Regions from separate parts of the Streptomyces sp. NPDC007896 genome, predicted to be linked through region 4. Evidence: riboswitches for the same ligand, from Rfam matches in the RefSeq annotation. Region 4 holds a riboswitch; each other region holds the start of a gene.
What was found. Region 4 has a riboswitch for cobalamin ahead of ACFZDJ_RS37110 (ABC transporter substrate-binding protein). Riboswitches for the same ligand answer to the same signal wherever they lie in the genome.
Positions count from the first base shown of each region.

Region 1 (7,120 bases), on a different contig from region 4:
TCGCGCGACAGCAGCGCGACCGTCCCGAAGAACGAGGCGAACACACCCCCTCGGTCGATGTCGCCGACGACGAGCACGGGCAGCCGCGCATTGCGGGCGATCCCCATGTTCACGATGTCGGTCCGCCGCAGATTGATCTCGGCAGGACTGCCGGCTCCCTCACAGATCACCGCGTCATACGTGCCCCGCAACTCGGCGAGGCAGTCCAGCACGGTGGTGAGGAGGGCTTCCTGCCGCCCGCCGTGGTAGCCACGGGCGGTCATCTCGCCCACGGGCCTGCCCATGAGGACGACCTGACTGCTCCGGTCGCTGCCCGGCTTGAGCAGCACGGGGTTCATGAGCGCGGTCGGCTCCACCCGGGCGGCCTGCGCCTGCATGGCCTGGGCGCGCCCGATCTCGGCGCCCTCGCGCGTCACGAACGAGTTCAGGGACATGTTCTGCGCCTTGAAGGGCGCGACCTTGACGCCGTGGCGCACCAGCCACCGGCAGATCCCGGCGGTCACGACGCTCTTGCCCGCGTCGGAGGTGGTTCCGGCGACGAGCAGCCCGCCGCTCATGACGTACGCCCCTTCCTGAGAAGCCTCTGTACGAGCAGCCGCCCGCCGGCACTCACGCCGAGGGCGAGCCAGCCGACACGCCGTGACAGCCGTACGGCCCGTTCGATGTCGTCGACCTGCACGGCGCGCCCGGCGCCGTTGAGTTCGGGCCGGTGCTCGACGCGGCCGCCGTAGGAGAGGGTGCCGCCCAGACGCACCCCGAGCGCCCCCGCGAACGAGGCCTCCACGGGCCCGGCGTTGGGGCTCGGATGCTTGACGGCGTCGGCGCGCCAGGCTCGCAGGGCCCCTCGGGGACTGTCACCCGCGAGGGCTGCGAGCACGGCGGTGAGACGAGCCCCCGGCCACCCGGCGACGTCGTCGAGCCGAGCCGAGGCCCACCCGTACCGCCGGTACCTGGGCGACCTGTGACCGACCATCGCGTCAAGGGTGTTGACGGCCCGAAAGCCCACGAGCCCCGGGACTCCGCCCACGGCCCCCCACACCAGGGCGCCCACCACGGCGTCGGAGGTGTTCTCGGCGACGGACTCGACGACGGCGCGCGCGATGCCGTCGGCGCCGAGGGCCTGGGGATCGCGCCCGCACAGATGCGGCAGCCGCTCCCGGGCCGTCTCGATCTCCCCGTCCGCGAGGGCGTCACCGATCGCCCGGGCCTCCCGCCCGAGCGTGGTGCCCCCGACGACGGCCCAGGTGGCGGCGGCCGTCAGCGCGAGGGACGCGGCACGTGAGGGGCGTGCGGCACGGGAAGCGACGGCGGCGAGTCCGGCGGCACCGCCCACACACACGGCGGTCTGCAGCGCGCCCCACCCGCGGTGGTCCCGCCACAGCACCCGCTCCACGGCGCCCGCGCTCCGCCCGAACGCGGCGACCGGATGCCCCCGGCGGGGATCGCCGAGCAGCAGGTCACCGAGGAGTCCGGCGGCGGCGCCGTACGCGAAGACGCGATCGGCACGCACGGGGTCAGCCGACCGTCAGGTCGGGTGGAACCGTCGCTCGCAGGGCACTTGGGCAGCCGCGCATGGCGTTATGTCCTCACTCAGGGTGTCCACGCCCTGGTTCGACGAGACCGGCGGGGAGAGTTCCTGGCTCCCGGGGAGTTCCTTCCCCGGTCACAGTGGCGGGACCGCGCCGGATTCACACCGGCTTCCTCTTCTGTCGCCGTACTTGGCTCCGGCAGTCCACCACGGGTTGGAAGACCCGTCAACTTGCTGTTGACCTGCGCGGGGAGAGTGTGCGAAGGCCCACATACAGGTGGGGTGCGGGACGGTGATCCGTCCCGCACCCCACGCGAAGTGGTGCCCGTTTTGCGCTACTTGCCGACGATCAGGAAGATGCCGTACGCCACCGCCGCGGCGCACGCCGCGAAGCAGACGTACGCGCCGGTGACCGCGAGGGTCGCGGAGCCGCCCTGGGCGGACGCGGACTCGCGCTTGGAGAGGCCGACGATGCCGAGGGTGAAGAGGCCGACAAGGCCGACGGTGGTCACGAGGCTGACTCCGAAGACGGAGCCGAGGGCTGCCCAGTCGATGTGCATGCTGTTCTGTCCTTACACCGTGGCCGGGCGGGTGGGCTCCGCGTCCGGGGACGGGATGGTGGTCTTCAGGTCGCCGGACAGGTCGCCGGTGACGGGGCCCGCGGGCGGCGGGGTGACGGCGGCGATCGCGGCGGTGACGACGCCCGCGGGCTCGGCGTCGACGTCGTTGACGTTGTCGACGGTGACCGGCTGGCGGCGGGAGAGCTTCCAGATGGTGCCGGCGCCGGCGACGAGCAGCGCGCCGGTGAGGACGATGCCCCAGGTGCCCTGCTTGGTCAGGAACTCGGCGGAGGCGCCGGCCAGACCGGCGGCCGGCAGGGTCAGGCCCCAGGCGACGAACATCCGGGTCGCGGTCGACCAGCGGACCACGCCGCCCTTGCGGCCGATGCCCGAGCCCATCACGGCGCCGGAGCAGACCTGGGTGGTGGAGAGGGAGAAGCCGATGTGCGAGGAGGCCAGGATGGCCGTCGCGGCGCTGGTCTGGGCGGCGAAGCCCTGCGGCGGCGCGAGGTCCGTGAGGCCCTTGCCCATGGTGCGGATGATGCGCCAGCCGCCCAGGTAGGTGCCGAGCGCGATGGCCGTACCGGCCGAGACGATGACCCACAGCGGGGGGTTCGAGCCCGGGGCGATGACGCCGCCGGTGACCAGCGCGAGGGTGATGATGCCCATCGTCTTCTGGGCGTCGTTCGTGCCGTGCGCCAGGGAGACCAGGCCGGCGGAGGCGATCTGGCCGGCGCGGTAGCCCTTGGCGGTCGCCTTCTCGTCGGCGCGGTTGCCGATCCGGTACGTCAGCCGGGTGGCCAGCATCGCGGCGAGTCCGGCCACGATGGGCGCGGCGACCGCGGGGATCAGCACCTTGGTGACGACGGTCGAGCCGTTCACCGACGACCAGCCGGCCGACATGACCGCGGCGCCGATCAGGCCGCCGAACAGTGCGTGGGAGGAACTGGAGGGCAGACCCAGAAGCCAGGTCAGCAGATTCCAGAGGATGGCGCCGACGAGCGCCGCGAAGATCACTTGGACGCGTATGCCCTCTTCGTTGATGATCCCGCCGGAGATCGTCTTGGCGACCTCCACGGAGAGGAACGCGCCGACCAGGTTCAGCACGGCGGACATGGCCACCGCCGTCTTGGGCTTCAGAGCGCCGGTCGAGATGGTGGTCGCCATCGCGTTGGCAGTGTCGTGGAAACCGTTCGTGAAATCGAACACGAGAGCGGTGACGATCACGATTCCGAGGAGGAGCGTGATGTGTTCCATTTACCCAGGCTTCTGTTTGGCGTCAGTGGCAGGTGGACCGTAGGCAACCTGAGTGAACGGAAGATGAACTGGGGCGGGCGCTGGGGTGTCTCAAACGGTGGACCGCCCCTCCGCTTGTGATGACCAGTGTGCGGGAGTGGCGGCCCGATGACTTACCAGATGTTCGAACGGAGGCGGAATTTCGGGTTCCGGCGGGGGGTGTTCGAGGGCTTCTAGCCGGTGGCGAACTGCTTGAGCCGGGTCATGGATCCGTTGAAGAGATTCTGGTCACCCGGGAGCGTGCCGCTGTTGTCGTACTGCCAGAACGTCCACGTCGACCAGCCGGCCGGCAACGCGCCCGTGTCCGCGGAGTCGTAGCGGGCGAGCCACAGGGCGTGGTTCTCGGCGAAGGCGCCGCTGCCGCCGGTGCAGGTGTTCCACCAGTGGGTGGTCGTGTAGATGACCGGACGGCGGCCGGTCTCCCGTTCGAGTTCGTCGCTGAACGCCTGGATCCAGCTCACGATCCTGGCCTTGCTCAGGCCGTAGCACTTGTGCTTCTTGTCGTACGGGTTGTACTCCATGTCGAGTGCGGGCGGCAGTGTCCAGCCGTCCGCGCGCCAGGCACCGCCGTTGCGAACGAAGTACGCGGCCTGGGTGGCGCCGGACGACTTGTCCGGCACCGCGAAGTGGTAGGCGCCGCGCAGGATCCCCGCGTCGCGCGCCCCGTCGTACTGCCGGGCGAAGTACGGATTGCGGTACGTGTGGGACTCGGTCGCCTTCACATAGACGAACCGGGCGCCCTTCGCCTTCGCGCTCTGCCAGTCGACGTTCTTCTGGTGCGAGGAGACGTCGTGGCCCTTGGGTTTGGCCGCCGCGGCGACTTGGGCCCCGGCGAGGACGGTCCCCGCGGCGGTGAGCGCCGCCACGGCGGCCGCCGCCGCGAGGACGCGGGCACGACGAAGGAGTGGTTTGTGGTCACGAGCCATGTTTCCCCCCGGAATGGCGACGTGCGTGACAAATCCTCCAGAGGCTATTGGAAGATCGTTGAAAGCCCGTCGATCGCCAGCCAATCACCCCAGCAGGGTGATATGTCCCGCTATGCAGCCTTACGGACGCTTGTCTTCCGCCCTAAAGTGCCCTCGCCGACAGCGGGTTGACGTCCCTGCCTGGCAGGATCACCGCATGGCTGAGCAGCGGCGGGACGCACGGGAAGTGCGGGACGTGGGGGAGAGCGCGCCGGGCGCGCGCGAGCGGGAAGTGGCGGCCGCGTGGGACGAGCTCGTCGCGACGGCCCGCCGGACGGTGGCCGACGGTCTGGTCGTCGGTACGTCGGGCAACCTCTCCGTCCGGGTCGGCGACACGGTCCTGGTCACACCGACGGGAGTGCCCTACGACCGGCTGAGGCCCGAAGACGCCGTCGGTGTGGACCTCGAGGGCCGGCAGGTCCTCGGTTCGCTCGCTGCGACGAGCGAACTGCCGATGCACCTCGCGATCCACCGCGCCACGGACGCGCGGGCCGTCGTCCACACCCACGCCGCGCACGCGACGGCCGTCTCGGCCCTCGTCCCCGAGCTCCCCCTGATCCACTACATGGCGGGCGCCCTCGGCGGACCGGTCCGAGTTGCCCCCTATGCGACCTATGGCACCCCGGAGTTGGCCGAGAACATGCTCCAGGCCCTCACCGGCCGAACGGCCTGCCTCCTCCAGAACCACGGCACCATCGCCTACGGGGCCTCGCTGTCCCAGGCGTTCGACCGCACCGCCCAACTGGAATGGATGTCCCGCGTCTGGCTCCTGGCGTCGTCCGTGCCCGGCCTGTCCCCGACGCTGCTCTCGCCGGAACAGGTGGCCGAGGCAGGGGAGCGGCTGGGGCGCTACGGGCAGAGCGGCGGGGCCGGTCCCCGCTGATCCGGCGCGGTGCGGCGACCCGGTGGTGCGGGTTGTACCGACCTGGTGGTGCCGGTGCGCGCGCCGCGCCGGAGAACGAGCCCGCGCACCCCAGGGCGGGAGCCCACCGCCCGCTCCCGCTGGCCGACCGGGGGCCGCGCCGGGAGACTGAACCCGTGCGTACTGTCAAAGCGACGGCCGCGGCCGTCTCCGTAGCCCTGGCCGCGGGCGCAGCCTCCGTGGCGGCGGGCCGGTTCGCCAGCGACGCAGCACTGAAGGCGCCGCCCGGCAGGCCACTGCCCACCGAGCCCCGGCTCACCGTGCACTCCACGGCCGCGGGCCGGATCACGCTCACCCGCGACCTGGCCTCCCTGCGCCCGGGAAGGTACGGCCTCACGGGCGACGGCTCCCACGCGGTCGTCGGTCCCGTCCTGGACTCCCCACCCCCCACCGCCGACACGGTCGTACGCCGCCTCGAACGCGTCACCCACGGCACCCTGGAGACCGGTGACAAGGCGTGGCTCACCCCCAACCTGTACATCGGCAACCCCGGCAGCGCCCTCGGTCTCGACCACGCCGACGTGGACGTCCCTGGCGAGCTCGGCCCGCTGCCCGCCTGGTTCGTGCCCGGCACCCGCACCACCTGGGTGATCACGGTGCACGGGCTCGGCACCACCCGCGAGCACCCCATGAACGTGATGGAGTTCCTGCACCGCAACCGGCTCCCCGTGCTCGACCTCGCCTACCGCGGCGACCTCGGCGCACCCCGCTCCCCGGACGGCCTCAGCCACCTCGGCGAGACCGAGTGGCGCGACCTGGACGCCGCCGTGCGCTACGCCGTGCGCTACGGCGCCGACCAGGTCGTCCTCTACGGCTGGTCCGTCGGCGCCACCATGGCCCTGCGCGCCGCCGCGCACTCCGCCCTGCGCGAGCGGATCTCCGGGCTGATCCTGGACTCGCCCGTCCTCGACTGGGGAGCCACGCTGCGCGCCCTCGCCTCGGCCCGCCACACGCCCAGCGTCCTGCTGCCCCTCGCGGTCCGTGCCGCGCAGGGCCGCACCGGTCTGCACGGCGACCGGATCCGGGAGGCCGCCGACCCCGGCCAGCTCAAGGTTCCGACCCTGATCGTGCACGGCCCGGACGACACCATCGCCCCCTGGGGCCCCTCACGCCGCCTCGCCGAGAGCCGTCCGGACCTGGTCACCCTGCACACGGTCCCGAACGCCTCCCACGGCGCCATGTGGAACGCCGCCCCGAACTACGAAGAGGCTCTGCGCCGCTTCCTGACCCCCCTGATGTAGCCACCCCGCCCCCGGACGCCCTCCGGGCAGAGTCCCCACAGAGACCGCACAGCCATTCCCCGCACGCCCTCGCGGCGGAGCCGCCCCCCCAAGGCTTCCGGTTGGACCCCGGTCAACTCGTGCAAGGCCTCGCTCACACGTGTCGAGCCCCCTGGGAACCCTGTCCATTGGCCACCCCTGTCGCCTGCTGTGACATTCCGTTTGGGTTTTCGGACCGTCAACCGGAAGACTGCACCCGTGACGTCCCGTAACCCGCGCGACTCCAGGCTCCGACTCGTCCGCTCGCGCCCCCTGGCTTCCGCCCCCCGAGCGGTGACCCAGCGCAGCTCGCGCCGACCCGCACCCCGGCCCCCCGAGGGCACCCCGCCGCCCGCGGAACTGGCCCGTATGGCCCGCACCGGCCTCGCCGCCGCGGCCCGTGTCGCCCGCTGGGCCGACGCCTCGCTCGGCCCGGGGAGCGACGGCGCGACCCCCGACGGCAAGGGCACCCTCGCCGATGCGACCGCCGAACGGGCCGCCGAGGAATTGGGCCTGACCCCGGCTCAGGTCCGCGCGGACTGGGACACCGCACGCCTCGCCGGCCTCGTCGAGGTGCACGGCGACATCGC
Region 1 covers NZ_JBIBKX010000001.1:67,352-74,471, reverse strand. Annotated here, with positions in the region: gene ACFZDJ_RS00380 (cobyric acid synthase) at 1-557, opposite strand, end outside; gene ACFZDJ_RS00375 (cobalamin biosynthesis protein) at 554-1,510, opposite strand; cobalamin riboswitch at 1,610-1,752, opposite strand; gene ACFZDJ_RS00370 (hypothetical protein) at 1,864-2,088, opposite strand; gene ACFZDJ_RS00365 (inorganic phosphate transporter) at 2,101-3,345, opposite strand; gene ACFZDJ_RS00360 (GH25 family lysozyme) at 3,558-4,310, opposite strand; gene ACFZDJ_RS00355 (class II aldolase/adducin family protein) at 4,507-5,232, shown strand; gene ACFZDJ_RS00350 (alpha/beta hydrolase family protein) at 5,388-6,512, shown strand; gene ACFZDJ_RS00345 (hypothetical protein) at 6,750-7,120, shown strand, end outside.
Region 1: linked by a shared signal. The riboswitch ahead of ACFZDJ_RS00375 (cobalamin biosynthesis protein) and the one ahead of ACFZDJ_RS37110 (ABC transporter substrate-binding protein) in region 4 are both predicted to bind cobalamin.

Region 2 (7,120 bases), on a different contig from region 4:
GGTCCCGCTGCGGGCCCGGGGCGTGACCCTGGGCATGGTGCACTTCCTGCGACACCGGACGCCTGAGTCCTTCGGCGAGGACGACCTGCTGCTCGCGGAGGAGATCGTCGCCAGGGCGGCGGTGAGCGTGGACAACGCCCGCCGCTACACCCATGAACGCCGCACGGCGCTGGCACTCCAGCGCAGTCTGCTGCCCGAGCGGCCACCGGCTCTCACGGCGGTGGACGTCGCCTACCGCTATCTCCCGGCCGGTTCCGGAGCCGACATCGGAGGGGACTGGCTCGACGTGATCCAGCTGTCCGGCGCGCGGGTCGCCCTGGTCGTGGGCGATGTGGTGGGCCATGGCATTCAGGCCTCGGCCACGATGGGACGCCTGCGGACCGCCGTACGGACTCTCGCGGACATCGACCTCGCCCCCGACGAGTTGCTCACCCAACTCGACGACCTCGTCATCAGGCTCGACCGCGAGGAGGGTCCGGAGGCGCGCGGACGGGCGGAGGAGACGTCGGGGGAGGTCGGGGCCACCTGCCTGTACGCCGTGTACGACCCGGCGTCCCGCCGCTGCACCCTGGCCCGTGCCGGGCACCCGCCGCCCGCCCTGGTCACCGCGGACGGCACCGTGCGGTTTCTGGACCTGCCCGCCGGGCCGCCGCTCGGCCTCGGCGGCCTGCCGTACGAGTCCGCCGAGGTGGAGCTCGGCGAGGGAAGCCTGCTCGCTCTCTACACCGACGGCCTGGTCGAGGCCGCCGACCGGGACATCGGCGTCGGGCTCGAACTGCTGCGCCGGGCGCTCGGCAGTCCGGCCGACACGCTGGAGGAGACCTGTGACCAGGTGCTGAGCACCGTGCTGAGCGGTCGTCCCGCAGACGACATCGTCCTGCTCCTGGCCCGTACCTCCGCGCTCGGCGCCCAGCGGATGCGGACCTGGCACCTGCCGCGAGACCCCGCGGCCGTCGCCGGGGCCCGCAAGGTGGCGGGCGAGCAGGTGGCCGCCTGGGGGCTGGGCGAAACGGCGTTCGCCACCGAACTGATCGTCAGCGAACTGGTCACCAACGCCATCCGCTATGGCGAGGCGCCGATCCAGCTACGGCTCATCCGCGACTCCACGCTCATCTGCGAGGTGTCCGACGGCAGCAGCACCGCCCCGCACATGCGCCGAGCCCGGGTCTTCGACGAGGGCGGCCGCGGACTGCTGCTGGTTGCCCAGGTCGCCGAGCGCTGGGGCAGTCGCCAGACCCCCACCGGCAAGACCATCTGGGCCGAACAGCCGCTGCCCTCCTGACAGCGGGACGCCCCCGCGCCGGCACCGGCGCCGACCGCGGCGGTCGTGGCGGGCTCACGGCACCGGTCGTACGTCGGGCGGGCGCCGCCGGGCGGAGTTCACGAGCCGGTCGGCGAGCGCGACGACGAGATCGCGGAGCTCGTCCGGTTGCTCGATCACGAAGGGGCGATCGAGCGACGCGAGCACCGGAGGCAACCAGTCGAGCCGTTCCACCCGCAACCGGACACGCGACCAGCGCTCGGAATCACCGTCCTGGCGGCCCGCTGCCGGCGGGTCCTCGACGATCGCGACGCTTGCCGGCAGCCGGACGTGGATCTGCTCGGCCGTCCCCCGGATCCACAGGATCACTTCGTGCCGGTACGGCGCCTCGGCGAATCCCGACAGGACGCGCTGCGCCGGATCGAGTCCCGCGGGCGGCTCGAAGGAGCCGGGCAGGGCCCTCGCGTCCGCGATGCGGTCGAGCCGGAACGTGCGGTCCTCGCCGCTCTCGGGCTCCGCACCGGTCACGTACCACCGACCCGAGTGGACGACGAGCCCGTACGGGTGCACCGTGCGGACGCTGCGCCGGCCGTCTCCGGCGGTGTACCGGATCGAGACCGGCCGGCGATGGCGGATCGCGTCGGCCACCGAGAGCAGGACCGCGTTCTGCGGTGCGGTTGTCTCGTCGGGCCGAGCGGTGAAGGCGAGGGAGTCGAGCACGGCGTCGAGCCTTCGGGCGAGGCGCTTGGGCAGGACCCGCCGGATCTTGGCCGTTGCCGTCTCATGGGCGGTGCCCGCGGTCGTCGGCAGTCCGACTCGGCGACCGGTGATCAGGCCGAGCAGCACGGCCAGCGCTTCGTCGTCGCCGAGCATGAGCGGAGGCATGCGGTGGCCGGGGGCGAGCCGGTACCCGCCGTAGCGGCCGCGCACCGATTCGACCGGCACGTCGAGGTCGACCAGGTGGTCCACGTACCGCCGCACGGTGCGTTCGTCGACGTCGAGCCGCTCGGCGAGTTCGGCAGCCGTCCTGATGCCGCCCGACTGCAGGAGCTCCAGCAGGGTGAGCACGCGAGCTGTGGGCCTGGGCATGCTCAGAAGTATCCCCGCAATACCGGGCGGAATGTGTCCGCTATCTCTCCTAGCCTCCGTGAGTACGAATCCCACCGAACTCACCGGGAGATCACCGTGAACTTCGTCTCGATCCGTGTCATCACGGGCGATGTCGCACGCCTCGTCGACTTCTACGAGCGCGCGACCGGCACGCGGGCGAGCTGGTCCCACCAGGACTTCGCCGAGCTCAGGACGGCGTCAGCCACTCTCGCGATCGCCGGCATCCGCACCGTGCCGCTGTTCGCGCCCGACGCCGCCCGTCCCTCCGACAACCGTTCCGTGATCATCGAGTTCCTCGTCGACGACGTGGACGGCGTGTACGAGAACCTGACCGGCTTCGTGGAGGACTTCGTCAACAAGCCCACCACCATGCCTTGGGGCAACCGTTCACTGCTGTTCCGCGACCCCGACGGCAACCTCGTCAACTTCTTCACCCCGGTCAGCCCGGACGCCGTCAGGAAGTTCCCTTCCTGACGGCGCGGGGGCGGAGCTGTCGGGCTGAGTTGTCAGGGCTGGGCTACGCCACGAAGGTGACCCCTCGTGCCGTGGTCATGAGCGGCGTGCGCGGCGGGACGCGTACACCGCCCCGGCGCCGAGGGCGACCACCAGGGCCGCGCCGCCCGCGATGGTGCCGACCGGCGCGCTCGCACCCGTCTCCGCCAGCGGCGGCCCGCTGTCGCTGGGCGACGGCTTGGGGGTGGCGGGCGGCGTCGACTCCAGCGGGGGCACGTCCGGCGTCGTGGGAGGCGTGGTGGAGGGCTTGGGGCTGGTCGGAGGCGGGGTCGTCTCCTCGGCGGGAGGCTGTCCGCCCGCGGGAGTCGTGGGCGTGACCGGGGTGGCGGGAGTGGTCGGGTTCGACTCCGACGGCGTCGGGGTGGGCGAGTCCGACGGGCCGGGGGTGCACGGCTGTTCGCCTCCGTTCCACGCCGCTATGAGGTGGTAGGGGGTGACGACGTTGTCGGGCTCGTAGGGCACGGGGCCGTGTCCCTCCCCCGTCTTGCCGTCGTAGGTGATGTCATCGCCGTACAGGTCGATCTGGCCGTAGCAGTCCGGCGTCTTCACGCTCAGCTTCTGCCAGGTCCGCTTCGCGTCGTCCGTACCGGCGACGTCGTCGGCGGTGAGGTAGACCGTCGCCTTGTCGACCAGGCTCTGGTGCCCGGAGACGTACCAGTTCGGCCCCTCGGTGGTGTATTCGGCGAGGGACACCGGGTACTTGCAGCCCTCCCCGACGGTCTGGCCCGGGGCCAGCCGGACCTGGACGCTGCCGGGAACGGTGTCCCAGAGATGGAACCCGCCCTGCGAGGTCCAGTCGGCACCCACGACGTTTCCGTCCGCGCCGACGATGCGGTACTGGACCGTGGCGGACTCGCACGCCCCGGCGGTCGTGGCACTGGCCACCCCTGCGCCGAGCACGGGCACGGCGGCGGCGGCGAATGCGGTTGCGGCGAGCACAGCCAGAGTTCTGGAGTGTTGCGAACGCGACAAGATGAGCCTCTGTGAATTCGAATGTGTGGGAGGTGATTGCGCGCGAGTGACCGACGCGGACGGCAGAACTGGATGACCCGATGCAAGAACCGGCGCACGGACCAACGGAAGAACCGACGGAAGAACCGACGGAAGAACCGACGGAAGGCATGCCGCCCAAGCCACTCGTGTCGCTTCGCTCACTTCAGACGCGGCGAAGCGAGCTGGATTCTTCCAACTTTTGACAACTCCCGTCAATCCTTCACCGGTTGCGCACTTCCTCCACGGAACACTCCCGGGCTGTAAGGGACTTACGAGACGGGGTCCCGCACGGCCGCGACGGTTCAGGAAGCCAGGTCCCGGTGACGACGCAGCAGTTCAGCTATCAGCCGGCGTCGATGCCCGGAAAACGCGAGAGGGCCCCCGGATGGTTCCGTGGGCCCTCACTCGGGTGTCGGGTCATGTCAGCTGGGAACGGCGACCCGTCGGCTCGCGGCGGCCGTCACCGGCTTGGGATTCAGCAACCGCTCGGCCAACTCGCCGAAGACCAGGCCGAATCCGCCCCACAAAACGGTCTGGATGGCCAGCGCGGAGAGACGGAACCGCCACAGCAGAGTGGCGGGGAAGTCCTTCGGCACCTCGTTGATGACCGGCAGGAACGCGTACGCCAGACCGATCACGACGGCGAAGGCGGCCACCGCGGCGACGGTGGCGTACCAGGTGCCGATCCTGGGTGCCAGCCGCTTGCCCAGGATGGTGGCGGCGATCGCGAGGAGCACGCTGAGCACCATCATCAGGAAGTACAGGGTGGTCCGCTTGCCGATGGTGTCGGGGTTGCCGACCGACGGCGGGTTGGCGGGGTACTTCAGGAACGGCACGACGTACACGGCCAGCAGCGCGCAGCCGGACAGCAGCAGTGCGGTCGCCCGCGGGCTGAAGCGGCCGACACGGCCGAGCGCGAAGGAGAAGGCGAGCGCGGCGATGCCGCCGAAGGCGACGCCGTAGACCAGAACGCCGGTGGCGAGACCGGCGGTGGACTGCAGGGAACGGGAGACGATCTCCATCTCGTGCTCGTGGGAGTGGGCTTCCTCGAAGCTGATCGCGCTGTCGACGTTCGGCTCACCGAGGAAGTAGGCGGCAACCAGGGCGAGCAGGCCGGCACCGAGGCCGGCGAGCATGCCCCGCACGAGGAGATTTCTTACCGTTGCGGAGTTCATGGGAGTGCTGGGGTTCCCCTCGGTCAGTGGCAGGGGAAGCCGAGAAGGTGGCGGGCGTCGTGCACCCACTCGTGGACGTCCGAGCCGGAGACGACGGAGGTGGCGCCCTGTTCGGCACCGACGAAGTACAGCAGGACGAGCATCAGGATGCCGAAGAAGACCGCCCACGGAGCAATCGCCTTGAGCGGCAGCTTGGCGGGAACGACGGGGGTGGTGGTTGTCGGCTGGGCGACGGTCTGCGCCATGGCAGGACCTCCTCGGGAGTTCGCGTCCCATCTCGGTGGTGCACTGGACGACGGCTACGGGTCTGACTCACGACAGGTCCCAGCGGGCTGGAGTCTCTCGTTCACAGTGGCGCGACCGTGCCGGCTTCCCACCGGCTTCCGTCTTGCCGTCATCGATATCGCACCGACCGTACCGCGTGTCGGGTGCGGGGCCAAGACCGCGCCACCTGGCGTGATCTTCCTCTCGCACCAGGTGGCCGCTCCCGAGTGAACAGCGGGTCAGCGGTGGCGGAACCCAGTTGAGTTCGGGCCCGGCCCCGCTCTCAGACCGAGGGGGACCGGTCCGCGTCCTGGGACTCGGGCGTGCCCGTCGTACGACCGAGCTTCTGTGCCTCCTCCAGCGTGCGAGCCCCGCGGAGGGGGGGAGAACGTGAGCCAGAAGGAGACGACGAGGTAGGAGACCCCAACGGCCCACAGGGCCGTGCCGGGTGACAGGGCGTCGGCCAGGGCACCGCCGACGACGGCTCCCAGGGGCAGCGTGCCCAGGGCGACGAGGCGGTAGCTCGCGGTCACCGCGCCGATCTGGTGCTCCGGCGGAATGGCCTGCCGCAGGCTGACGGCGAACACGTTGAACAGCGCGACACCGAAGCCGTTCACCATCATGGCGACCGACGCGAGCACGGCGACGTACCCGCCTACCCGGCTGACGGCGGGTACGAGCAGCAGACCCACCGCGGCCAGCACCGCACCCAGGGCCAGCACACCGCCGACGGCCCACCGTTGGGTGAGCCGGGTGGCGCAGAGCGAACCGATCAGGGCCCCCACACTGCCGATGCCGGTGATCACGCCCACCGTGGTGCCGCTCATGTCGAGATCACGGACGGCGAACACCAGGAAGACGGTCAGAAAGGCCTTCTCGTGCAGATTCGACAGGCCGGCCTGAACGCACAGGTCCCGGATCGGGCGCAGGGACCAGGTGTAGCGGAGCCCGGAGCCGATCGCCTTCAGCGCCGGCTCACGAGGCTGTTCGGGGGCCTTGACGCCCCGCAGCAGCAGACCGCTCACGGCGGCACCGGCGGAGCACGCGGCGGCCACCGTCAGGGTCGGCGACACCCCCAACTGGCCGACCAGGAAGCCGGCCGCGGCGGGACCGGCGAGGGTGCTGACCGAATACGTCGCCTGGTGCAGGCCGTTGGCCGCGGCGATGGAGTTCAGCGGCAGGAGCCTGGGCAGCGTGGACTGGTAGGCGACTTCGTAGAAGACGGTGGCGACACCGATCACGGCGGCGGCGGTGAGAAGTTGGCCGAAGTTCAGCCCGTCGGCCGCCTGGAACGCGGCTAGCACCGCCAACGCCGCGCCCTGGGCGGCACTCGCGGTGACGAGGGTGCGGCGCGGCGGATACCGGTCGACCATGACGCCCGCGACCAGCGAGAGCACCACGACGGGGACGAACTGCACCGCCGACACGAGTCCCACCCCCGTGCCGTCGGCATGGAGGTGGGTGACCGCGATCAAGGGTAGGAGAAAACTGGTCAGCTGTCCGCCGAAATGCGCCGAGGTTTCTCCCAGCCAGATGTTGCGGAAGTCTTTGTTGTCCGCGATCAGGATTCGGATACGGGAAGTCGTAGTACGGCGTCCCGGCGAGGAGTTGGCCGTCGGCCTCGACCGTGAGGTATCCCGGGGTGGCGAACTCGGGCCGCTCCTGACCGCGCAGCCAGGCGTGGCTCTGGTAGAAGCAACTGCCCGGCGCGAGCGCGTCCCAGGCCTCCCGGTCGATGTCGTCGATCGTCTCCAAGTGCCTCACCTCAGGCATGTGCCTTCCTCCCGTTGCTCACAGCAGCCAG
Region 2 covers NZ_JBIBKX010000005.1:339,391-346,510, forward strand. Annotated here, with positions in the region: gene ACFZDJ_RS18985 (SpoIIE family protein phosphatase) at 1-1,282, shown strand, start outside; gene ACFZDJ_RS18990 (WYL domain-containing protein) at 1,337-2,350, opposite strand; gene ACFZDJ_RS18995 (VOC family protein) at 2,447-2,845, shown strand; gene ACFZDJ_RS19000 (hypothetical protein) at 2,921-3,823, opposite strand; gene ACFZDJ_RS19005 (CbtA family protein) at 4,300-5,052, opposite strand; gene ACFZDJ_RS19010 (CbtB-domain containing protein) at 5,076-5,297, opposite strand; cobalamin riboswitch at 5,332-5,480, opposite strand; gene ACFZDJ_RS19015 (MFS transporter) at 5,556-6,890, opposite strand; gene ACFZDJ_RS19020 (GNAT family N-acetyltransferase) at 7,108-7,120, opposite strand, start outside.
Region 2: linked by a shared signal. The riboswitch ahead of ACFZDJ_RS19010 (CbtB-domain containing protein) and the one ahead of ACFZDJ_RS37110 (ABC transporter substrate-binding protein) in region 4 are both predicted to bind cobalamin.

Region 3 (7,120 bases), on a different contig from region 4:
CGCGCAGACGCCGAGCAGACCGCCCAGCGTCAAGGCGGTGGTCGTACGGCGGACGGCGGGCGGTACCTCGGCGGTGCGGCCGTAGCCGCGGGCGTCCATCGCCGCCGCGAGGGCGACCGAACGCTCCAACGCGCCCTCCAGGACCGGGAGTCCGACGTGCAGCAGGCCGCGCAGCCCACGGTCGGGGCGGCCGCGCAGACGGCGGGCGGCGCGCAGTCGCCGGCCGTCCGCGATCAGGTTCGGCGCGAACGTCAGCGCGACGACCACCGCGACGCCCGCCTCGTACAGGGCGCCCGGGAGTGACTTCAGCAGCCGTGCCGGGTTCGCGAGGGCGTTCGCCGCGCCGACGCAGATGAGGAGCGTGGCCAGTTTCAGGCCGTCGTACAGCGCGAACAGCAGGCCCTCGGCGGTGACCCGGCCGCCGATACGGATGCCCTGGGCCCAGTGGGGGAGGGGGAGTTCGGGGAGGGTGACGAGGAGGTGGGTGCCGGGGATGGGGGAGCCGAGGAAGACAGCGAACGCCAGCCGGATTCCGAGGACGGCGATACCGAGTCTGACGAACGCGGTGTAGGAGCGGGCCCAGGGGGCGTCGGTCCGGCGGGCGGCCACCACATAGCCGGCCACGGCTATGAGGAGGGCGAGCAGGAGGGGGTTGGTGGTGCGGGAGGCGGCGGTTCCCAGGCCCAGGGCCCAGATCCACCAGGCTCCTGGGGGGAGGGCGTTGGAACGGTGTGCCTTCGGCGCGCGTGTCATCGTCGGTCGCCGTACTCAGGGCCGGCGGCGGCGGGTCTGCCAGACCGCCGCCCCGCCGAGCGCGGCGACCGCGACGACTCCCGCGAGCAGGCCCAGCGACGGGCCGTGCCGGTCCGGCTCGGACTTGGCGTCGGCCTTGGCGTTGTCCTTGGCGTTGTCCTTGGCGTTGTCCTTGGCGTTGGCTTTCGAGGTGGCGGAAGGCGCAGTGTGTGACGTCGCGACCTGGTCGCCGCAGCCCGTTCCGGGGTAGCCCGCGATGGCGCACAGGAGGGCGTTGGTGTCGTACCGGAGGGGCTTGGCGACCGTCGCGAGCGCCTCGGCCGTGGTCGCGTCGGCGGGGACGCGGGCACAGACCGTCCGCGGAGCGGGCGGCGTCTCGCCGCCCGGGGCGTCCGCGGTCGTGCCGGAGTCGATGACGAGGGCCACCCGCTTGTGGCCCGCCTGGGCGGGCGTCTTCGCGCAGATGGACGCGAAGTCGGCGTCGCCGCGCGGCTTGGAGGCGTCCTGCGAGTCCGCGCTCACCGCGAATCGGAAGCCCTGTACGTCGCCGTCGGACGGCCGCGCGGTCGACGGGCCCTGCGTCGCGTACGTCCACTTCCCGCCGGTCAGGTCCCAGAACGACCAGTAGCGGTAGCCGACGGCCTGGGCCTGTCCCGCGCCGCCGAGTACGAGCAGGAGCAGGGACAGGACCAGTGCGCACGTCCGACGGCGGCTCACGGCTGCTGCTTCTTGTTCCGGGCGCTGATCAGGAAGCCGATGCCGATGCCGCCGACGAGACCGACGCCGATGATCCACCAGACGCTGACGCCGCTGTCGTCCTTCTTCTTCGCGGCTTCCGCGGCGGACGCGGAGGCCGTGGGCTCGGCCGGGAGGGACGCGGGCGCGGGGCCGGTGGCGTTGAGCTGCTTGACGAGGTCCCGGCCGCCGAAGTCGCGCGGGTCGAACGTCGCCGCGTCGGCGGCGAGGACGAGCTGCGCGTACGCGGCGGGTCCGCTCTGCTCGGCCCACTGCGCGGAGTGGGCCTCCAGCCAGCGCATCGCGTCGGCCGCCTTGTCGCCGTGCCCGGCGGTCGCGAGCGCGACGACCGCGTCCGCCGTGTTGCCGTAGTCGGGCTGGTTCTTGGCGCCGGGCATCACCGACGTGAGGTGCTGGTCCTTGGCGAGTGCCTTGACGAGGTACGCGGCGCCGTTCCGGGCCGTCTGTTCGGCGCTGGTGGCGGCCTTGCAGGAGAGGGGGTCGGCCACGGGCTTCAGGGGCTCACCGGCGAGGCCCTTGCCCAGGGCTCCGACCACGGCCGCCGCCGTCGCGTCCGCGTTGGCCGCGAGCTTGCCCTTCTTGTCCGGCTGGTAGGCGAACGCGCCCCCGTCGGCCCCGCCGCACGGGATCGACAGCTTCGAGAGTGCGTCGTACGGCGACTTGCCGCCCTTGGAGACATCGTTCGGCTTCTTGCCCACCGCCGCCAGCGCCCCGATCACCACGGACGTGGAGTTCGCGTCGCTCGCGCCGCCCGCGGTGTAGCCCCAGCCGCCGTCCTTGTTCTGTACGGACTCCAACCATGCGACGGCCTTGCCCGTCTCGCCGCCGTGGCCGCCGAGCGCGGCGAGGGCCTGCACGGCCGCCGAGGTGCTGTTGGTGTCGACCATCGTCTTGGCGTCGCACTTCGCCGACGCGTCGGCGCGGTACGCCGCGAACGCCCCGTTCGCGCACTGCTGCCCGGCCAGCCAGTCGACGGCCTTCGCCGCGGGCTTCACACCGACGGTGTGCTGGGCGAGCAGCGCGAGGGACTGCCGCCAGACACCGTCGTAGGTGGGGTCGGTGGTGCCGTAGAGGCCGGAGGGTATCGCCGGGGCAGGCGAAGGCGAGGCGCCTTCGGCCACGGCGGCCGGGGCCAGGGCCGTACCGATCACTACGGTGGCGGCCAGTACCGCGGCGCTGCGGCGAACAATCATGACTCTCCCTGCGGAAGCCGGGCAGCACCGGGCGCAGGCTTGGCCCCGAGCGGCTCCGGCCCCGTATCCCTCGACGGTGCCGGCCACCGACGGGCTGCCGGTGGCACGAGCCGGTCACGTCCCGGACGAGGCGATCCGGCTTGCCACGTTTGTGGGTGGCTCACGGTTGCGGGTCAGCGCCGGAATTGCACCGGCTTCTCCGCGTACGGGTGTGATGACGACCTGCTTACTGTACCGGCCCGTAGGAATCGCCTGAGGAGTGGCTGCGAGCGCCGACTCGCGGGCCTATGCTGCGCTCTCGATGTGCTCTGTTCGAACACGTCGACATTCGCCGGTCCCTGGGGGGAACCGGGGTCCAGGGGGGACACGAAGATGCGCGGCACTGTGGACGAGAAAGCTCAGTCGTGCCCGGAATGCAGCACTGAGGTGCGCACCGACCCGCGGTTCACGGCGTGGTGTGCGGCCTGCGGATGGAATGTGGATCCCGGCGAGCCGGAAGAGAGATCGGGGCGGCTGGAGGGACTGCGGCGGTCGCTGGCCCGACAGCACGGGGAGGCACTGCTGGCCGAGGTGTCGGCCGACGGCGATCCGCGTCCGCGCCGCGATACGGCCGCTGTCCTGGCGTACGCCGTCGCGCTGGCCATCCACGGCGCCACGATCGCCCTGCTCGGAACGGGGATCCTGCTGGTGATACTCGGCTGGGGCACCGCTCTGCCGGTGGTCGGAGTGATCCTTCTGCTGCTGGCCTGGCTCCTTCGGCCCCGCTTCGGACGGCTGCCGGACGACGCGCCCGTGCTGCACCGGGCCGAGGCGCCCCAGCTGTTCGCCCTGGTCGACGAGATCGCCTCCGTCGTCGGTACGACCGGGGTCCACGCCATCGCCCTGACGACCGACGTCAACGCGAGCGTGACCACCTACGGAGTGCGCCGACGTCGCCTGCTGACCATCGGGCTCGGACTCTGGGAGATCACCACCCCGCAACAGCGGATCGCGCTGCTCGGACACGAACTCGGTCACTACGCCAACGGGGACACCCGGCAGGGACTGGTCATCGCCAACGCGCTCCAGTCCCTCGCCACATGGCGCTACCTGATGCGCCCGATCTCTCACCCCACCGTCCCCGAGATGGCGCTCAACGTGCTCTATCTGCTGCCCTACGGAGCCGCCCAGGGCCTGCTGATGCTGCTCGACCAGCTGACGATGCGCGCGAAGCAGCGCGCCGAGTACCTGGCCGACGCCGCCGCGGCCCGGGCCGGTTCCAGCGAAGCCGCCGTGGCACTCATGGACCGCCTCCTCGTGACCGACTCGGCGGAGACCCTGCTGCTCCGCATGTCCAACGTCGGCCAGGTGATCCGGGCCCAGGACGCGGAGCGTCGCGAGCCGTGGCGCGATCTGTGGGACCAGTTGGCCGCTCACGTGGACTCGATCCCCGAGCACGAGTACGAGCGCCAGCGCCGCGTCGGAATCCTGCGCGGACACAGCGTCGACTCCACCCACCCACCGACGCACCTGCGCCGGGCCTGCCTGCTCGCCAGGCCCGCCGTGGCCGCCGCGGTGGTCACGGACGACGAACGACAGCACGCCCTCGACACCGAACTGGCCCCGTCCCGAGCCCGCCTCGCCCGCCACGTACTCGCCCGGTAGTAGTTCCGTCGGTCACGGCACGGGTGCCGGAATCGTTGCCTCCGTGGGCTGGCACAGGACCAGGGCGAGATCGTCGGCGAGGGCGGTGCCGGTGTGGGCGAGCAGGCGGGCGTGCAGGGACCGCAGAGCCTCGTCGGGGAGCGGCTCGCGCAGGGCGAGCGTCGCCTCGCCGAGGAGGGGGAACGGGGCGCCCTGCGGGTCACGGGCCTCGGTGAGGCCGTCGGTGTAGAGGAGCAGCCGGTCGCCGGGCTGGAGCCGTACGCGGTACTGGCGCGGGTCGGGACCGAGGCCCAACGGCGGGGTGGGGACGAGGGGTTCGAGGAGTTCGATGCGGTGGCCGGAGCGCAGCGGGGGCGGATGGCCGCAGTTGACGAGCCGCACCTCGCCGGGCGCGAACTCGGCGAGCACCGCGGTGACGAAGTCCTCGGGGCCCAGCTCGGGGGTCAGGCGGGCGTCGAGCTCGGCGGTGAGGGTCACCAGGTCCGGTGCGGTGTAGGCGAGTTCACGGAAGGCCGTGATGGTGTCGGCGGTCAGCCGGAGCCCGTCGACGCCGTGGCCGCGTACGTCACCGACGAGGACCCGCAGGCCGTACGGCGTCACCGCGACGTCGTACAGGTCGCCACCGACGGTCGATTCGTGGGAGGCGCTGTGGTACCGGGTACAGACCCGGGTGCCGTCGAAGGTGCGGGAGATGGGCCGCAGGATCGCCGTCTGGGTGACCCGGGCCACCTCGCGGGCCCGCGCCAGCCGGTCGCGGAGGCGGTCGCGCTGCCGGGCCGCGTACACGGTGAGCGCGCAGCCGACGAGGAGCCCGCCCCAGCGGATGCCGAAGCCGGTGCTCGGCACCGCGTCGTTGCCGATCCCCATGGCCAGGCCCAGGACCGCCGACCAGCAGCACACCAGCACGGTGTGCCGGACGCCGAGCCGGGCGCTGGCCAGCAGCGGGCCGATGAGCAGCAGGGTGATGAGCGGCGGTACCTGGTCGAAGAGCAGATCCGGCACGGCGATCAGCAGACAGGTGACGAGCGGCGCGAGCAGCGCCCGCCGCTCCCGCTGTTCTTGACGTCCTCGGTCTTCTTGGTGTTCCCGGCGATCTCGCCGCCCCTGCTCCTTCGTGCCCATCACCCGACGATCTCCGAACATCGACCGCCGCACCCTCACCAACAGGGAGTTGATCGCATCTCGTCGAAAGGTGCCCGGAACTGTCGTAGTGCCGACGCTCTTCTGTCCGAGTTCTCGGACAGCCGCCGGAGCCGGTGTGATCCGTCCAGACTGGTTGTTGTGTCCGACAAAACGACCGAGCCGACGCATCCGACCGGCGGCGGGCCCGGCAATCTGCCGCCCGAGACGCACAGCTTCGTCGGGCGACGGGAGGAACTCCACTGGCTGGAGACGGAGCTGGACCCCTCGATGGGCACATACCGGCTCCTGAGCCTCGTCGGCGTCGGCGGAGTCGGCAAGACCCGGCTCGCCCTGCGCGCCCTGGGCCGGGTCCAGGAGGCCTACCCCGACGGCGTCTGGCTGGTGGAACTCTCCCCCCTGCACACCGCGGGCCTGGTCGGCCTCGCCGTCGTGGAGGCGCTGCGGCTCGCCGACCAGTCCACCGGCCCCGTCACCGAGGTGGTGGCCGAATGGGCGGAAGACAAACGGCTGTTGCTGGTGCTCGACTCCTGCGAACACGTCCTCGCGGAGTGCGCCGCACTCGTCGAGACCCTGCTGCCCGCCCTCCCCGGCCTGCGCGTCCTCGTCACCAGCCGCGAACCGCTCGGACTGCCCGGCGAACTCGTGCTGACCCTGGACCCGCTGCCGATCGCCGACGACGCGGTCACCCTGTTCGCCGACCGTGCCACCACCACCGGGTTCACCCTCGACGACATCAACCGCCCCACCGTGGAGGCCGTCTGCCGCCGCCTCGACGGCATCCCGCTCGCTCTCGAACTCGCCGCCGCCCGACTGTCCGAACTGTCCCTGGCCCAGCTCCACGGCCGGCTCGGCGAACGCCTGCCGTCCCGGCTCGACCTGCTCAGCGCCCCGCGCGACGGCGCCGGACCGCCACGCCACCAGACACTGCGCACGGCGATCGGCTGGAGCCACGAACTGTGCGCACCGCTGGAGCGGCTGCTGTGGGCGCGGCTCTCGGTGTTCGCGGGCGGCTTCTGTGTGCGCGCCGCCGAGGAGATCTGCGCGGGCGGCCCGCTGCCCGCCGGGCGGATCGCCGCACTGCTCGCCCGGCTCGTCGAGCAGTCCATCGTGCAGCGCCACCGCACCGACCCCGCCCGCTTCCGACTCCTCGACACCGTCAGGGAGTTCGGCGCCGACTGGCTGCGCGCCCTCGGCGAGGAACACGCCGTACGGCTGCGCCACCGCGACCACTTCCGACGGCTGGTCCGCCAGGGATGGACCGAGTGGAACACCGGACGGCAGGTCGCCTGGTGCGAACTCACCCTCACCGAGCACGCCAACCTCCGTGCCGCGATGGACTGCGCGCTCGCCGAACCCGACAGCCGTTTCGTCCTGGAGATGGCGACCGACGTCGGTTTCCTGTGGCGGCACTGCGGCTATCTGCGCGACGCCCAGCACTGCCTGGATCTCGCGCTCGCCGCCCACCCGGGGCCCGGCCCCGACCGGACCCGCGCGCTGTGGGTACGCGGCGCGGTGGCGCTGCTCCAGGGCGATCTGGAGGCCGCGGCCACCTGGGCGGAGCGCTGCACGGACGCGGCGGACGCGCGGGCCGATCCGGCGACCGTGGTGGCCGCCGCGTGCCTCACGGGCAG
Region 3 covers NZ_JBIBKX010000001.1:749,605-756,724, reverse strand. Annotated here, with positions in the region: gene ACFZDJ_RS03470 (CbiQ family ECF transporter T component) at 1-753, opposite strand, end outside; gene ACFZDJ_RS03465 (SCO2322 family protein) at 769-1,470, opposite strand; gene ACFZDJ_RS03460 (prenyltransferase/squalene oxidase repeat-containing protein) at 1,467-2,702, opposite strand; cobalamin riboswitch at 2,814-2,943, opposite strand; gene ACFZDJ_RS03455 (M48 family metalloprotease) at 3,180-4,346, shown strand; gene ACFZDJ_RS03450 (SpoIIE family protein phosphatase) at 4,359-5,468, opposite strand; gene ACFZDJ_RS03445 (NB-ARC domain-containing protein) at 5,628-7,120, shown strand, end outside.
Region 3: linked by a shared signal. The riboswitch ahead of ACFZDJ_RS03460 (prenyltransferase/squalene oxidase repeat-containing protein) and the one ahead of ACFZDJ_RS37110 (ABC transporter substrate-binding protein) in region 4 are both predicted to bind cobalamin.

Region 4 (7,120 bases):
GCCGCGAGCCCGTAGTTCCTGGTGGCGCTGCTGAGCGCCGCCCCCCGGGCCGGCGCCCGTCCCGCTGCGGGACCACCCCGGAACGCGCCGTACCCGCGGCCCGCTCGGCCGCTCCTACGGACTGCGGGTGGCGTTGCGTGCGCGTGCGTGCGCCGCGGTGGCCGTCGTACCGCACCCCGTCCAGTGGCCCTGGTTCCCGGCGCTCCGAACGCGACGCGGGTCCCCGCGCGTGTCACAGTCCATCGGCCATCCCGTGGCCCGAAGGTGTCCCGTCCACCGTCAGATAGAGGGTGACCCAGCGTCCGACCAGGCGTTCACACCTTGACACGGCATTGCAGCGGCAGACACCCATCACCAGATCGAACGGTAATTCGACACGCATACTTACCGGCTCCTCGGGGAAGACGCGTCGACGACAACCACCCCAAACATGCCCAGTTCAACACTCCAGTCCCCCAGCGAGCACCTCTCCTTGACCAACACAGGCGGTCCCATCGTGAGCAAGTCTTCCTTCGCCGAGCCGGAGCAATCCGAATCGCCGGTCCGATCGAAGACTCACCGCCGCGAGGTGACCCATCCCGGTCCGCTGCCCTCCCTCACCGGTCTGCGCTGGGTGGCGGCCCTTCTCGTCTTCTGCCTGCACACCCGCAACCTGGGCTACTTCAACGGGCAGGCCCGTCACTTCGCCGACTGGGGCTTCGGGGCGGGCTCCACCGGGGTCTCCTTCTTCTTTCTGCTCTCTGGCTTCGTCCTCGCCTGGTCCGCCCGGTCCGACGACCGCCCCACGGCCTTCTGGCGCCGCCGCTTCGCCCGCCTCTACCCCGTCCACCTGGTCACGGCCTGTATCGCGGTGTTCGTCATGGGCATGGGCAAGCCGGCTGGCAGCGCGGCGAATCTGCTTCTCGTCCACTCCTGGTGGCACCCGTGGTGGCAGACACTCGACCCCGTCAGCTGGTCCCTCGCGTGCGAGGCGTTCTTCTACGCGACCTTCCCCGCGTTCGCCCTGTTGCTGCGGTACGCCGGGGCCCTCACCGCGACCGCGCTCGCCGGCGCGAGCGTCCTGACCGTGCTCATCCTGACCCGGGCGGACCTGCACCTGGGTGTCGGCCGCACCCTGTACTCCTTCCCCGCCGCCCGGCTGCCGGAGTTCGTCCTCGGAGTCGCCGTGGCCCGCCTCGTACTCCTCGGCCGCTGGCGCGGCCCCGGCCTGGAGGCGTCGGTGGCCCTGACGATCATCGGCTACTTCCTGGTCTCCCAGGTCGGCGGATCGTACGCCTGCGTCGCCTGCACCTTGGTCGGTTTCACCTGTCTGATCCCCGCGGCCGCCCTCGCCGACGTACGCGGCCTGCCCAGCTTGTGGCGACATCCGGCCCTCGTCCGACTGGGTGAACTCTCCTTCGCCTTCTACATGGTCCACCTGCTCGTGCTGCGCGCGGGGCAGCACCTGTTCAAGCCGTCGCCGATCGGTGCGCTCACCGCCTTCGCGGTGTCCCTGGCACTCGCCTGGCTCCTCCACGAGTACGTCGAGGTACCCGCCCGGCGATGGCTTCTGCGGCCCTTCATGAGATCCCTGCGACGCACCCTGGTGTCACGCTGATCAGGCGGGGCCGTCCCACAGGACATGCAGGGTGGACGGCTTACGGAAGACCAGCCCGTGCGGAGTGGTCGGGTGGGCCGGGTCGAGGCGCAGGGCGGGGAGGCGTTCGAGCAGGCGCTGAAGGGCGATACGGGTCTCCAGTCGGGCGAGGTGCGCGGCGAGGCAGTAGTGCGGGCCGTGTGCGAAGGCCAGCTGGAGACGCGCGTTCTCGCGGCGGACGTCGAACCGATCGGGATCGGGGAAGACGGCCGGGTCGCGGTTGGCGCCCGCCAGGGAGACGGTGACCAGTTCACCCCGGCGGATCGTTGCCTGGCCGAGGACGGTGTCACGGGTGGCGTACCGGTCCACGACCGCCGCTCCGGGTTCGAGGCGCAGCGATTCCTCGATCGCGCCGTCCAGCAGGTCGACGTCATCGCGGACAAGGGCGAGTTGGCCGGGGTGTCGCAGCAGGTGCAGCAGCGCGTTGGTGATCATCGCCTCGGTGGTCTCTATCCCTCCGAACATCAGCACCGCGGCGTTGGACGCCACTTCTGGCAGCGCCAGCCGCTCGGCGGCGGCGCCCAGGAGCGAAGTCGCGCCCCGGCCGGCGACGGTGGCTTCGACAGCGGCCCGTAGCCGCGCGTACGCCTCGGCGCCCGCGGGTGCCGCCTCGTGTCCGGCGGTGATGTCCGAGACCGACCGCACGATGGAGTCGTACCAGGAGAGCACCGTGTCCGCGGTGGTGCCGACCAGCCCGAGCGCCTCGGTCACGACGGCGACGGCGAGCGGGCCGGCGAAGGCACGTCGCAGTTCGACGGCGCCCGCCGGTTCCAGCGCGGTGATGAGCCGGTCGGTCTCCCGCTCGATGAACGAGGCGAAGCCGTCGCGTACTTCCCTGGGGCGGAAGGGAGCGGAGAAGGGCTCCCGGTGGCGGGCGTGCTCGTCTCCGTCCAGGGACAGCATGCTCGGGCCGACGACCTGCGCGGTGGAGAACCGGGGGTCGTCGACGGTGAAGGTCACGGGGTCCCGCATCACGTTCAGCGCGAGATCGCGACGGGTCACCAGCCAGCCGTCCAGCTCGGGCAGCCAGGAAACGGGCTCATGCGCACGGAGCCGGGCCAGTCGCGGATGCGGATCCGCGGCGAGTTCGGCGAGCGTGGTCGCGGCACCGAGCGGGAAGGAGCCGACGGCGCTCATCGCAAGCCCTGGCCGGGCACGGGGAATTGGATCACAGCCAAGGCTAACAATCGTGCTGAAGGCGAGGCCGATGGGGGCGTGATAATTTGCCGAGGCCAGTCAAGGGAATCCGGTGTGAATCCGGAGCTGACGCGCAGCGGTAAGGGTGACGGGCGGGGCAACACGAAGCCACTGGACGGCGGTCGTACGTGACCGGAGTCCGGGAAGGCGCCTCGTCCGGACGATCCCGAGTCCGAAGACCTGCTGGCGGACCGTACGAACGGGCCCCGCGACTGGGCCCTCGACGCCAGAGGATGTCACGTGCCCGTTGCGCGCCCAGCCCGCCGCTGTGCCCTGCTCCTGTCCGGAGCCCTGTTGCTGACCGCTTGTGGCGGCGGCTCGTCCGCCGACGGAAGCAAGTCGCCGAAATCCACCGGTGCGGTGTCGCTCGACAACTGCGGCCGGAAGGTGGCGATCGCCTCCGCGCCGAAGCGGGCCGTGTCCCTGAACCAGGGCACCACCGAGATCATGCTGTCCCTCGGCCTCGCCGACCGCATGGTGGGCACCGCCACCTGGACCGACCCGGTCATGAAGGGCTTGGCGAAGGCCAACGGGAAGGTGCCCCGACTCGCGGACGACGCCCCTTCCTTCGAGAAGGTCCTCGACGCCGAACCCGACTTCGTCGCCGCCTCCTTCGCCTCCACACTGGCCAAGGGCGGTGTGGCTCCGCGCGAGAAGTTCGAGGAACTGGGCGTGCCCACCTACCTGTCCCCCGCCGACTGCGAGGGCAAGGACAACAGCGGTGACGGCGACGGAGTGCGCACCGAGCCGCTGACCATGGATGCGGTCTACGGCGAAGTGGGCGACCTGGCCGAGGTCTTCGGCGTCGAGGAGCGCGGCGCCAAGCTCGTCGCGGACCTCAAGGCACGGGTGGCGAAGGCCACCGACGGGATCGACGCGTCCGACACCACGGTCCTCTACTGGTTCGCCAACCAGGAGGCCCCGTACATGGCGGGCTGCTGCGGTGCGCCCGGCATCATCACCAACGCCCTCGGCGCGAAGAACGTCTTCGCCGACACGAAGCAGGAATGGCCCCAGATCAACTGGGAGACCGTCGCCGACCGCGATCCCGACGTCCTGGTGATCGGTGACCTCACCCGCAGGTCGCAGACCGCCGAGACCGCCGCGAAGAAGATCGAGTTCCTGGAGACCAATCCGGCCACCAAGAACATGGACGCGGTGAAGAACAAACGGTACGTGCTGCTCAGCGGGCAGGCGATGAACCCGACCATCCGCACGGTCGAAGGTGTCGAGAAGGTGGCCGCGGCGCTGCGCGAGTACGGGCTCGCCGGGTGACCACCGCCGCCATGACCGCCGTGGTGCGTACGGCGGCCGGGCTCGCCGTGCTCGTCGCGTCCGTGGCGGTGGCCATCACCATCGGCCCCGCGGACATAGGCGTCGGGGAGGTCTGGTCCGCGGTGGCCTCCCACCTCGGGGGCAGAGCTCCGGAACTGACCCCGATCCGCGACGGCATCGTGTGGAACCTGCGGCTCCCGCGCACCCTGCTCGCCGCGGTCTGCGGCGCCGGGCTCGCGGTGTGCGGGGCGGTCATGCAGTCCCTGCTGCGCAACCCGCTCGCCGACCCCTTCGTCCTCGGCGTCTCCTCCGGGGCCTCGACCGGGGCCGTCGTGGTCGTGGTGCTGGGCGCCGACGGTGGAGTGCTGTCCGTCTCCGGGGGCGCCTTCGTGGGCGCGCTGTGCTCCTTCGCCCTGGTGCTGCTGCTCAGCCACACCGTCGGCGGCACGACCGATCGGGTGGTGCTCGCCGGGGTCGCCGCCATGCAGCTGTTCTCCGCACTCACCTCCCTCGTGGTGATGACGGCGGCCGACGCCGAGACCACCCGCGGTGTCCTGTTCTGGCTGCTGGGCTCACTCGGCGGAGCGGACTGGACCGACGTATGGCTGTGCGCGGCCGTCCTCGCGATCGTCCTGCTGGTCTGCCTCGGACACGCGCGCACACTCGACGCCTTCGCGTTCGGGCCGGAAGCCGCGGCCTCCCTCGGTGTCTCCGTGGCCCGTACCCGGCTGGTGCTCCTGTGCGTCACGGCGCTGCTGACCGCCGCACTCGTCAGCGTGGCCGGCGCGATCGGCTTCGTCGGCCTCGTCCTGCCGCACGCCGCACGCGCGCTCGGGGGCCCCGGACACGCCCGGCTGCTGCCGGTGACCGCGCTCGCCGGGGCGGTCTTCCTGGTCTGGGCCGACACCGTGACCCGTACCGCACTCGACCCGCAGGAGGTGCCGGTGGGTGTGGTCACCTCGCTGATCGGCGTGCCCGGCTTCGTGCTGATCCTGTACCGCACCCGAAGGGTGACCCGATGACGCTCGGTGCCGACCGTGTCTCCCGCACCGCCGCCGGGCGGCTGATCCTGGACGGCGTCGACCTGACGCCCCTTCCTGGATCCATCACGGGTCTGCTCGGCCCCAACGGCTCCGGCAAGTCCACCCTGCTGCGTCTGCTCGCCGGTGTCCTGACTCCCGCCTCCGGCGTCGTCACCCTCGACGGGCATCCGCTCGGCGACCTCGGCCGCCGGGCCGTCGCCCGGCGCGTCGCCGTCGTCGAACAGCAGGTCGACACCCAGGTCGACCTGACCGTGCTCGACGTCGTACGTCTTGGCCGCATCCCTCACCGGCGCGCCTGGTCGCCCTCGACTCCGGCCGACGAGAGGGCCGTTCGCACCGCGCTGGAGCGTACGGACCCGACCGACAAGGCCGACCGCTCCTGGCACACGCTCTCGGGCGGCGAACGCCAGCGCGTCCAGATCGCCCGCGCGCTCGCCCAGGAACCACGCGAACTCCTCCTCGACGAACCCACCAACCACCTCGACATCCAGCACCAGCTCGACCTGCTGGCCCTGATCGCGGAACTCCGCGTCACCAGCGTCGTCGCCCTGCACGACCTCAACCTCGCCGCCATGTACTGCGAGCGGATCGTCGTCCTCGGGCAGGGCCGGGTCGTCGCCTGCGGCACCCCGGCAAAGACGCTCACCGAGGCCCTGATCGCCGACGTCTACGGCGTACGAGCCATCGTCACCGTCACGAGCGAAGGCACTGTCGACCGCCCCCACATACGGTTTCTGGGAACACTCCCCGACCGCTGAGGCCATCAGGACAAGGTCGCCCTCCTCGCTCCACGGCACCGGCACTGTCCGCGATCCGTGTGATGCCGTAGTACGAACACGGCCTGTTGATCAAGACCACCCCTGGGAGGTCAAGGTCACAGCCGCGTCCTCTGCTGCTCACCTGCGGATCTGGCCTAACATCCGAGCATGACGGTCCTGCCTGACGACGGGCTCTCGCTGGCCGCCGAGTTCCCTGACGCGACCCATGAGCAGTGGCAACGCCTGGTTGAAGGCGTCCTGCGAAAGTCGGGCAAGGAAGTCTCGGGCGCAGCAGCGGAAGACGCCCTGTCCACCACGCTGGAGGACGGGCTTCGCGCCCGGCCCCTGTACACCGCGGACGACTCCGCGCCCGATCCCGGCCTGCCCGGTTTCGCTCCCTTCGTACGGGGCGGGCGCCCCGAGGGCAACACCCTCGGCGGCTGGGACGTACGCCAGCAGCACACGGCCGCCGACGGCGCGGCGGTCCTCGCGGACCTGGAGAACGGCGTCACCTCGCTCTGGCTGGTCGCCGGTGCGGGCGGCATCGCGGTGTCCTCGCTCGACCGCGTCCTCGACGGCGTCTATCTCGACCTGGCGCCCGTCGTCCTCGACGCGGGACGTGAAGTCGAGCCCGCCGCACGCGAGTTGCTACGGCTCTACCAGGAGCGCGGGGTCGCCAAGGAGGCGGCGCGCGGCAACCTGGGAGCCGACCCGCTGGGCCACGAGGCCCGTACGGGAGACGGCGGGTTCGACTTCGCGCCCGTCGCCGCTCTCGCGGGGCTGTGCGCCGAGGAGTACCCGGGGCTGCGGGCGCTGACCGTGGACGCGCTGCCGTACCACGAGGCCGGCGGCTCGGCCGCGCAGGAGCTGGGCGCCTCGCTGGCGACCGGTGTCGCCTATCTGCGGCAGTTGACCGAGGCCGGGCTGAGTGTCGAACAGGCCTGCGGGCAGCTGGAGTTCCGGTACGCGGCCACCGCCGACCAGTTCCTGACCATCGCCAAGTTGCGGGCGGCGCGCCGGCTCTGGGCGCGGGTGACCGAGGTCTGCGGGGCCCCGGCCGGGCAGGTGCAGCACGCGGTGACCTCGCCGGTGATGATGTCCCGCCGCGACCCTTGGGTGAACATGCTGCGCACGACGGTCGCCACGCTGGCCGCCGGGGTGGGCGGCGCCGACGCCGTCACCGTGCTGCCCTTCGACCACGCGCTCGGCCT
Region 4 covers NZ_JBIBKX010000014.1:103,056-110,175, forward strand. Annotated here, with positions in the region: gene ACFZDJ_RS37100 (acyltransferase family protein) at 569-1,597, shown strand; gene ACFZDJ_RS37105 (cytochrome P450) at 1,598-2,773, opposite strand; cobalamin riboswitch at 2,853-3,036, shown strand; gene ACFZDJ_RS37110 (ABC transporter substrate-binding protein) at 3,074-4,108, shown strand; gene ACFZDJ_RS37115 (iron chelate uptake ABC transporter family permease subunit) at 4,120-5,130, shown strand; gene ACFZDJ_RS37120 (ATP-binding cassette domain-containing protein) at 5,127-5,909, shown strand; gene ACFZDJ_RS37125 (methylmalonyl-CoA mutase family protein) at 6,078-7,120, shown strand, end outside.